One region of the Streptomyces sp. NPDC005017 genome, then DNA from elsewhere that is predicted to be linked to it. Evidence: riboswitches for the same ligand, from Rfam matches in the RefSeq annotation. Region 1 holds a riboswitch; the other holds the start of a gene.

Evidence for each region. Region 1 has a riboswitch for cyclic di-AMP ahead of ACFYR0_RS25955 (transglycosylase SLT domain-containing protein). Riboswitches for the same ligand answer to the same signal wherever they lie in the genome.
Region 2: linked by a shared signal. The riboswitch ahead of ACFYR0_RS09265 (M23 family metallopeptidase) and the one ahead of ACFYR0_RS25955 (transglycosylase SLT domain-containing protein) in region 1 are both predicted to bind cyclic di-AMP.

Annotation. Positions count from the first base shown of each region.
Region 1 covers NZ_JBIALD010000019.1:10,510-14,693, forward strand. Annotated here, with positions in the region: gene ACFYR0_RS25950 (polyprenyl synthetase family protein) at 1-623, opposite strand, end outside; cyclic di-AMP (ydaO/yuaA leader) riboswitch at 1,580-1,707, shown strand; gene ACFYR0_RS25955 (transglycosylase SLT domain-containing protein) at 1,713-2,183, shown strand; gene ACFYR0_RS25960 (HAD family hydrolase) at 2,257-3,081, opposite strand; gene fahA (fumarylacetoacetase) at 3,420-4,184, shown strand, end outside.
Region 2 covers NZ_JBIALD010000005.1:7,726-11,909, forward strand. Annotated here, with positions in the region: gene ACFYR0_RS09260 (PrsW family intramembrane metalloprotease) at 1-1,027, shown strand, start outside; gene ACFYR0_RS09265 (M23 family metallopeptidase) at 1,137-2,177, opposite strand; cyclic di-AMP (ydaO/yuaA leader) riboswitch at 2,189-2,344, opposite strand; gene ACFYR0_RS09270 (PP2C family protein-serine/threonine phosphatase) at 2,584-3,747, opposite strand; tRNA gene ACFYR0_RS09275 (tRNA-Met) at 3,935-4,008, opposite strand; gene ACFYR0_RS09280 (dihydrofolate reductase family protein) at 4,143-4,184, opposite strand, start outside.

The sequences.
Region 1 (4,184 bases):
TACTGGGTGAGCACGTCGACGTAGGTCTCGTCGGCGCCGGACATCATCGCGCCGAACCGGCAGGAGACGGCCACCAGCGAGCCCGTCTTGCCGCTCAGCACGTCCAGGTAGTGGTCGACGGGGTCGCGGCCGTCGGCGGGACCGGCCGTCTCCAGGATCTGGCCGGTGACCAGCCGCTCGAACGCCTCGGCCTGGACGCGGACCGCCTCGGGGCCGAGGTCGGCGAGGATGTGCGAGGCACGGGCGAAGAGGAAGTCGCCGGTGAGGACGGCCACCGAGTTGCCCCAGCGGGTGTTGGCGCTGGGCACGCCACGGCGTACGGCCGCCTCGTCCATCACGTCGTCGTGGTACAGCGTGGCGAGGTGGGTCAGCTCGACCACCACGGCCGAGGGCACTACGCCGGGCGCGTAGGGGTCGCCGAACTGGGCGGCGAGCATCACGAGCAGCGGCCTGAACCGCTTGCCGCCGGCCCGCATCAGATGCTGGGCGGCCTGGGTGATGAAGGGGACCTCACTCTTGGTTGCCTCGAGCAACCCTTCCTCGACTGCCGTCAATCCGGCCTGGACATCGGCCTCCAGAGCCTGGTCCCGCACGCTCAGCCCGAACGGCCCGACGACGGTCACGAGGGTCTCCTGTCTGCTGGTGTCCACCGGCGATTACGCGGTTTGTCGATAGGTCGCCGCCATCACTCAAGTCAGCGTATCCGGTCACGATTCGATCACTGCCGCCACCCACCCCGCAGGCAGGGCGGTATCGCGGCACGGCCGGTATGTTGCCGATCAACCGATAAGAACGGACATTTATCCACTTAATCGAACGGGTTTCACAGGGATCGCGCCATTCGCATTCGCCCGCCCTCCCCGGCGGGATCGCCCCCCAGGATCCGCGTACCCCGCTTCCGGACGGGGCGCGCCCGCGCGGACGCTCCGGCAGGGGCGCCCCCGCCCACGTCCGGCGACCCGCCGCGCTCGGCGACCCGCCGCGCCCGCGGAGGTCCGGGAGGCGACCGCCACGCCCACGGGACGCGGCCTGGGAGGCGACCGCCACGCCCACAGGAGGCCACGGAAGGCGGCCGCCGCGCCCCGGGAGCCACGGAAGGCGACCGCCACGCCCGCGGGAGCCAGGGGAGGCGACCGCCACGTCCGCGGGAGGTCCGGGAGGCGACCGCCACACCCACGGAAGGCGGTCGACCCGCCCGGCCCCGGGCTCCGAGATCCGCACCCGGGAGAGGCGGATCCCACGAGCGGTCAATTGAGGGAGAGTTGGGCCTGATGCCCGAATTGCCGTTCTTGCGGCCGACGGTGAGTTGGCTCACTGGCGGGCCCCCACGCCGAACCGCGCACCCAGGGGTCACGAGGGGCGCCCCGCCCTGCAATTGCACGGCGGCCGCCAAAATGGATCAAGTACCCCAAACAGCCTGGATCATGCCGGGTCGGCTCATTGTGTGAATCCCGCGCTTGTTTCGGTCATGCGCTCTCGCATACGTTCCGGGCCAGCCGGGCGGACGCCGAATCCTGCCGCCGCCCACAGCATCCGACGACCAGACGCAGCGGCAGGAGCGGGGGACCCAGGCAGGTCGCCGGACCGAACGTCGTACCAGGTACGAGGCGCGGTACGGCTCGGGGTGAAGCCGTGTCCGAAAGGGCAGGGCCGGGCGCCTTTCCGCCCGAACCCGACAGCTCACCTCGCAGGCGCCGGAGAGGAACACCCCCATGCCTGCGACCACGCACGCAAACCGCCGCCCCCGTCTCGCCCGTGCCCTCGCCGCCGCCGGTGTCGGCGCCGCCGTGCTGGCGCTGCCGATCGTCGGCGCGACCACCGCGTCGGCCGCCCCCACGGCCCCCACGGCCGCGACCGCCTACCCGAGCAACCTCGACGGCTGGATCCGTCAGTCGCTCGACGTGATGGCCCAGAACGGCATCCCGGGCACGTACGACGGCATCTACCGCAACGTCATGCGCGAGTCCTCGGGCAACCCCCTCGCCATCAACAACTGGGACTCCAACGCCGCCGCCGGCACGCCCTCCAAGGGTCTGCTCCAGGTCATCGACCCGACCTTCGCGGCGTACCACGTGCCCGGCACGGCGTTCGACCCGTACGACCCGGTCGCCAACATCACCGCCGCCTGCAACTACGCGGCCGCGCGCTACGGGTCGATCGACAACGTCTTCGGCGCCTACTGATCCCTCCGGCCGGCCGCCGAGACCCGGGCAACACATCCGATCTGATCGGATTCACCCGGATATGCCCGGCGTGTCAGCCGTAGAGTCGTTCGAGGACGACGGCGATGCCGTCGTCCTCGTTCGAGTGGGTGATCTCGTCGGCCACCGACTTGAGTTCGGGGTGGGCGTTGGCCATGGCGACGCCGTACTCGGCCCAGTCGAACATGGGGATGTCGTTGGGCATGTCCCCGAAGGCGATGGTGTCCTGCGGGGTCAGGCCGAGATGCCGGGCCGCAAGCGCCAGGCCGGTCGCCTTGGTGATGCCGCACGGCTGCAGCTCGACCGTGCCGGGCCCCGACATGGTGACCGTGGCCAGCGAACCCACCGCGCCGCGCGCGACCGTCGCCAACTCGTCGTCGCCCAGGGTGTGATGGCGCAGCAGCACCTTGCTGATCGGCTCGCACCACAGGTCGTCGCGGCGCTCGACGCGCAGCGCGGGCAGGGTGGGGTGCGGCATCGTGTAGCCCGGCTCGATGAGCGTGAGCCCGTCGACGCCGTCCTGGTCCACGGCCGCGTACACCTGCCCCACCTCGGCCTCGATCTTGCCGAGCGCGGTCTCGGCCAGCTCCCGGTCCAGCGTCACGGACCACAACAGCCGGTCCGCACCGGCGTCGTAGAGCTGCGCGCCCTGTCCGCACACCGCGAGGCCCGTGCTGCCCAGCTCCTCCAGGAGCGGACGCACCCTCGGCGCCGGCCGGCCGGTCACCACCAGATGCCGGGCGCCCGCGGCCTCCACCAGGGCCAGCGCGGCACGCGACCGGTCGGAGAACGTGTCGTCGCCGCGCAGCAGTGTGCCGTCCATATCGGTGGCGACGAGCGAGAAGGCGGTGCGGTCGGCATATGCGGTGGGTGCGGCCATGATCAGAGAATACGGACATCGAACCCCCCGGACCCCCCGCCTCGGAGACTACGACAGGCGCCTCTCCGAGCTCACGCGCCTCTTCAACTTCCTTTCGCGCTCCGGCATTTCACCCCCAAGTGGGGCCGACCGGATGGCTCGGCCCGGTGGCCCGGCTCCGTTCGGCGCGGTTCGACCGGTTTCGGCAGCGGCGACGCGGCCGGGAATCGACGGCGGCTCCGCCTGACGACGCCGGGCGGCTCGGCCGTAACGTGTGGCGCAGTCACGTGCCGTCCGAACGCGCGGCACGCGAGCGCACGGCACCGCACACGGCACGCACGAGAGCGAGGCAGAACCGCATGCCCCCCTTCGATGTCCCCGAGGGCGACCCCTTCGGTCCGCACAACCTTCCGTACGGCGTGTTCTCCACCGGGGACCCGCACGCCCGGACCGTCGGCGTCCGGCTCGGAGACCACGTCCTAGACGCGGGCGCGGCGGCCCGGGCCCTCGGCTCCCCCTACGCCACGCTGCTCGCCCAGCCGTCCCTGGACCCGCTGCTGGCCGCCGGCCGCACGGCCTGGTCGGACGTCCGGCGCGCACTCACCGCGTGGGTGACGGTCCCCAGCTACCGCGAGACCGTCGAGCCGCTGATGCACCCCCTCGACTCGGTGACCCTGCACCTGCCCTTCACCGTCGCGGACTACGTGGACTTCTACGCGTCCGAGCACCACGCCCGCAACGTCGGCCAGATGTTCCGTCCCGACGCCGAGGACTCCCTCACCCCGAACTGGAAGCACCTGCCGATCGGCTACCACGGCCGCTCCGGCACCGTCGTGGTCTCCGGCACCGACGTCGTACGGCCCTCCGGGCAGCGCAAGGCCCCGGCCGACCCCGCCCCGGTCTTCGGCCCGTCCGTGCGCCTGGACATCGAGGCCGAGGTCGGCTTCGTCGTCGGCACGCCGTCCACGATGGGCACCCCCGTGCCGCTGGCCAGCTTCCGCGACCACGTCTTCGGCCTCTGCCTGCTCAACGACTGGTCCGCCCGCGATCTCCAGGCCTGGGAGTACGTCCCCCTCGGCCCCTTCCTGGGGAAGTCCTTCGCCACCTCGGTGTCGGCGTGGATC
Region 2 (4,184 bases), on a different contig from region 1:
GGCCTGCGCGGCGGCGCTGATAGCCATCGTCGCCAACAGCTTCGCCACGAGATGGATAGCCACCGCGACGGCCGACCCGACCAGCGCGGACACCCTCGGCGCCACGCTGGTGGCGCCGGTCGTCGAGGAGTCCGCGAAGGCCGCCGCGCTGTTGCTGGTCTTCCTGTTCCGCAGAGGCGACTTCACCGGGATCGTCGACGGGGTCGTCGTCGCCGGTGTCACCGCGACCGGGTTCGCGTTCACCGAGAACATCCTCTATCTGGGCAACGCCTTCGGCACCGACCAGCTCGCCGGCGACTCGGGCATCGCCTCGGTGACGGCCGCGACCTTCTTCGTCCGCGTGATCATGTCCCCGTTCGCGCATCCGCTCTTCACCGTGCTGACCGGCATCGGCTTCGGCGTCGCCGCGCTGTCCGGCGAACGCCAGCGTCTGCGCCGCGTGCTGCTGCCGCTGGCGGGCCTGCTGACGGCGATGGGCGTGCACGCGCTGTGGAACGGCTCGGCGACCTTCGGCCCGTACGGCTTCTTCGCGGTGTACGGGGCGTTCATGGTCCCCGCGTTCGGCCTGCTGACCTGGCTGGTGATCTGGACCCGGCAGCGCGAACTGCGCACGGTGCGCGAGGAACTGCCCGCTTATGTGGCGGCGGGCTGGCTGACGCCCGGGGAGCCGTACGCGCTCGGCTCGATGCGGGCCCGCCGGACGGCCCGTCAGTACGCCCGGCACCACCTCGGCTCACCGGGCAGACGGCAGGTGGCGCAGTACGAGGCGTACGCGACCTCGCTGGCGTTCCTGCGGCACCGGGGGCGCAGGGGCCGCGCCGGCGCGGACTTCGTCGTACGGGAGCGCGAGCTGCTGCACGAGCTCTGGGCCCGGCGCGAGGCGGCCCGCCCGGCACTCCGGTACGCGGTGAGGACGACTGCTCCCGCGCCGCAGTACTACGGGCCCTACGGGTCCTACGGACACCACGGGTACGGCGTCCAGGGACTTCCCGGCGGCCGTCCCGTCCACAACCCGTACCGCACATGAGGAACCGGCAGCCCTGACGTCGGGGGGTTGCCGTCAGGACCGCCGGGGATCGGGGAAGTCCTCGAGCGGTGTGCGCGCCGGGGCGCACGGCCGGGGACCTCCCGGGTCGTCAGGGGTTGAGGCCCTTGCTCTGGAGCCAGGCCATCGGGTCCACGTCGCCGCCGCCGGTGTGCACCTCGAGGTGCAGGTGCGGACCGGTGACGTTGCCGGTGGCACCCACGCGTCCGATCACGTCACCGGTGTTGACCTGCTGGCCGACGCTGACGTTGATCGAGGACTGGTGGGCGTACCAGACCTCGGTGCCGTCCTCGAGGGTGAGGACGGTGCGGTAGCCGTAGGAACCGCTCCAGCCGGCCTCGGTGACCGTTCCGGTGTGGACCGCCTTCAGCGGGGTACCGGTGGGAGCGGCGAAGTCCAGACCCGTGTGGTAGCCGGAGGACCACATGGAGCCGGCCTGTCCGAAGACGGAGGTGAGCGTGTACGAGGAGGTCGGCAGCGTGTACTGGCGGGCCAGCTCGGCGAGGCGCTCGGCCTCGGCCTTCTTGCGGGCCTCCTCCTCCGCGGCGGCCTTCTCGGCGGCGGCCTTGGCCTCCGCCTCCTTCTCGGCCTTGGCGGCGGCTTCGGCGGCCTGCTTCTCAGCGGCGGCCTGCGCGGCCTCGACGGCCCTGGCCTCGGCCTGGTCCTGCTGCTGCTCGGCCTGCGCCATGATGCGGGCGCGCAGGGCCTCACCGGCGTCGGTGGTGCCCTCGGTGGTGTCGGCCGTGGTGGTGCCGATGGAGCTGAGCGGGGACGCGGCCTGCGGCGTCTCCTCGACGGGCTCCTCACCCGGCAGGAAGGAGCTGACGGAGGGCAGGTCGGGCATGGAGATGGCGACCGGCGGCTTGCCGGACTGGGCGCTGGCCATACCGCCGGCACCCACGGCGGCTATGACGCCGACGCCGAGGACGGTGGAGCTGCGGGCGAGACCGCCGCCGCGCTGCTTGGAGACCCGGTGCTTGCCGCGCACGGGACGGACGGAGTCCGCGGTGGGGTTCCACTCCTCCCACGGGCCGTCGTCGGTGCGGGGACCGCCGTAGACGAAGGTCTCGGTGTCGGCGGTGCGCTGGCCCGGCACGAACGGGGCTTGCGGGACAGGCGGGTTGGACGCCACGTGGGCGTGCTCCTTTCCTTCCTTCTCGCCTACCGGGTTAGCTGACGGGTTCGGAGCAGGAAGGTCTCCTACGCGCGTATATCTGCCGATTTCGCGGCGGATTACGCCCGATTCACCCCAAGTTGGTGGTTCCCCGGTTCCCTTGCGGGATTCGGCGCGTGCGCACGGAGCCGCCTCTTGTGACGGCTGGGACGACCGCGCTGCGTTATCGGACGTTAATAGAACCGGGTGCCTAATTCCAAGCCGTTCAGCTTGATCATTACAGTTTCCGGCCAGGACTTTCGGACCATGAACGGCCAAAAACGGGCGACTTGACCGCGACTCGGTACCGCCCCAGTTTCTGACGGTGACTCAGATGTTATGCGGAGGGCAGTCGTCCGATCACCTGGGGTGACATCGGCCCCTCTCAGGCCCGCTCCCGCGCCGCCGCTCCCGGCCGCCGTACGGCGAGCAGCGCCATGTCGTCACCGAGCGCGCCCCCGGTGTGCCGACGCACCTCCCCCACGAGGGTCTGGAGCAGTTGCTCAGGCCCGCGGAAGACCCGGCCGGCGAGCCGGGCCCCGGGGTCGTAGAACACCCCGTCGGCGTCGCGCGCCTCGGACAGCCCGTCGGTGTGGAGGAGGAGCGTGGCCCCGGCGGGGAAGGGCCGTTCCTCGGCCTGTACCGGGAGGGGCTCCAGGTCTCCCAGGCCCAGCGGCAGCGCCGCGACGCGTGGCTCCAGGGTGTGCAGGGTGCCGTCGGCGTGCAGCACGAACGGGGGCGGGTGCCCGCGGTGGAGCAGGCGTACGATCCCGTCGCCGTGCGGGAGTTCGGCGAGCACGGCGGTCGTGAACCCCTCCTCGGCCTCCGGCCCGAGCCGCCGCCCCACATCGCGCTCCAGGGCCCGCTCCAGGCGCTGGGCGATCGTCTCCAGTGCGGCCTCCTGCTCGGCCGCCTCCCGGAACGCCCCGATGACGACGGCGACCGCGGACACCGCGCCCATGCCCTTGCCGCGGACGTCCCCGACCACGAGCCGTACGCCGTGCGGGGTGTCCTGCACGGCGTACAGGTCGCCGCCGATGAAGGCGCCCCGCTGTGCGGCCTCGTAGCGGGCGGCGATCTCGAAGCCGCCGATCCGTCCGGGGGGTTGGGGCAGCACCGCACGCTGGGCGGCCTCGGCGATCTCCCGCACCGAGGCGAGCCGCTCGCTGCTGCGGCGCACCAGGTTGTTGATGACGACGGCCAGGAAGGCCACCGTCCCCACGGTGATCTCCTCGGTGACCGACTCGGCCTCCAGCGCGATACCGAGGAAGACGTGCACCACCACCACGACCACGAGCGCGACCAGACCGGTGAGCAGCGTGCCGCGCCGGGAGTAGAGCGGGGCGGCGACCAGGGGTGCGGCGGTGAAGAAGGGGGCGGCCGTGTGCACGGAGGGGGTGAGCAGGTCGTAGACGGCCCCGACGCCGATCAGCAGGGCGGGCAGGGCGCGGACGAAGGTCCGGGTCCAGGAGGCCCGCCGTCGTTCGGCGGGCGGCGGGCCGACGCGCCGGCCGCGCGCACCGGCGCCCCTCTCCTCACCCGGCGCCACCCTGTCTCCCGCAGCCTTGGTCGCGGGCCGCCGCTCGGCCGCGTCCGTCCAGGGTCACGGCCCCGGGCGTGGGCGGCGAGCGGGGGCGGTCCGACCGGGGGAGAAGAGGAGTGGGAAGCGAAGGGACCGAAGGGAGACGACTCAGGGCCGGTGCCCATTCGCATGGACACCGGCCCTGAGTCTTCAGTAGCGGGGACAGGATTTGAACCTGCGACCTCTGGGTTATGAGCCCAGCGAGCTACCGAGCTGCTCCACCCCGCGTCGATGAAACCAGTGTACGCCATCCGCGGGACCGGACGCACAGCGGTTTCCCCCGCCCCCGCCGAGCGGCCTTTCCGCCCTTCGGAGGAGCGGGCCGTGGCCCTGCCGCCGCAGGGCCACGGCCCTTCAGGACTTCAGCCCGGCAGATGCAGATTGGGCGCCTTGGCCGACTCCTC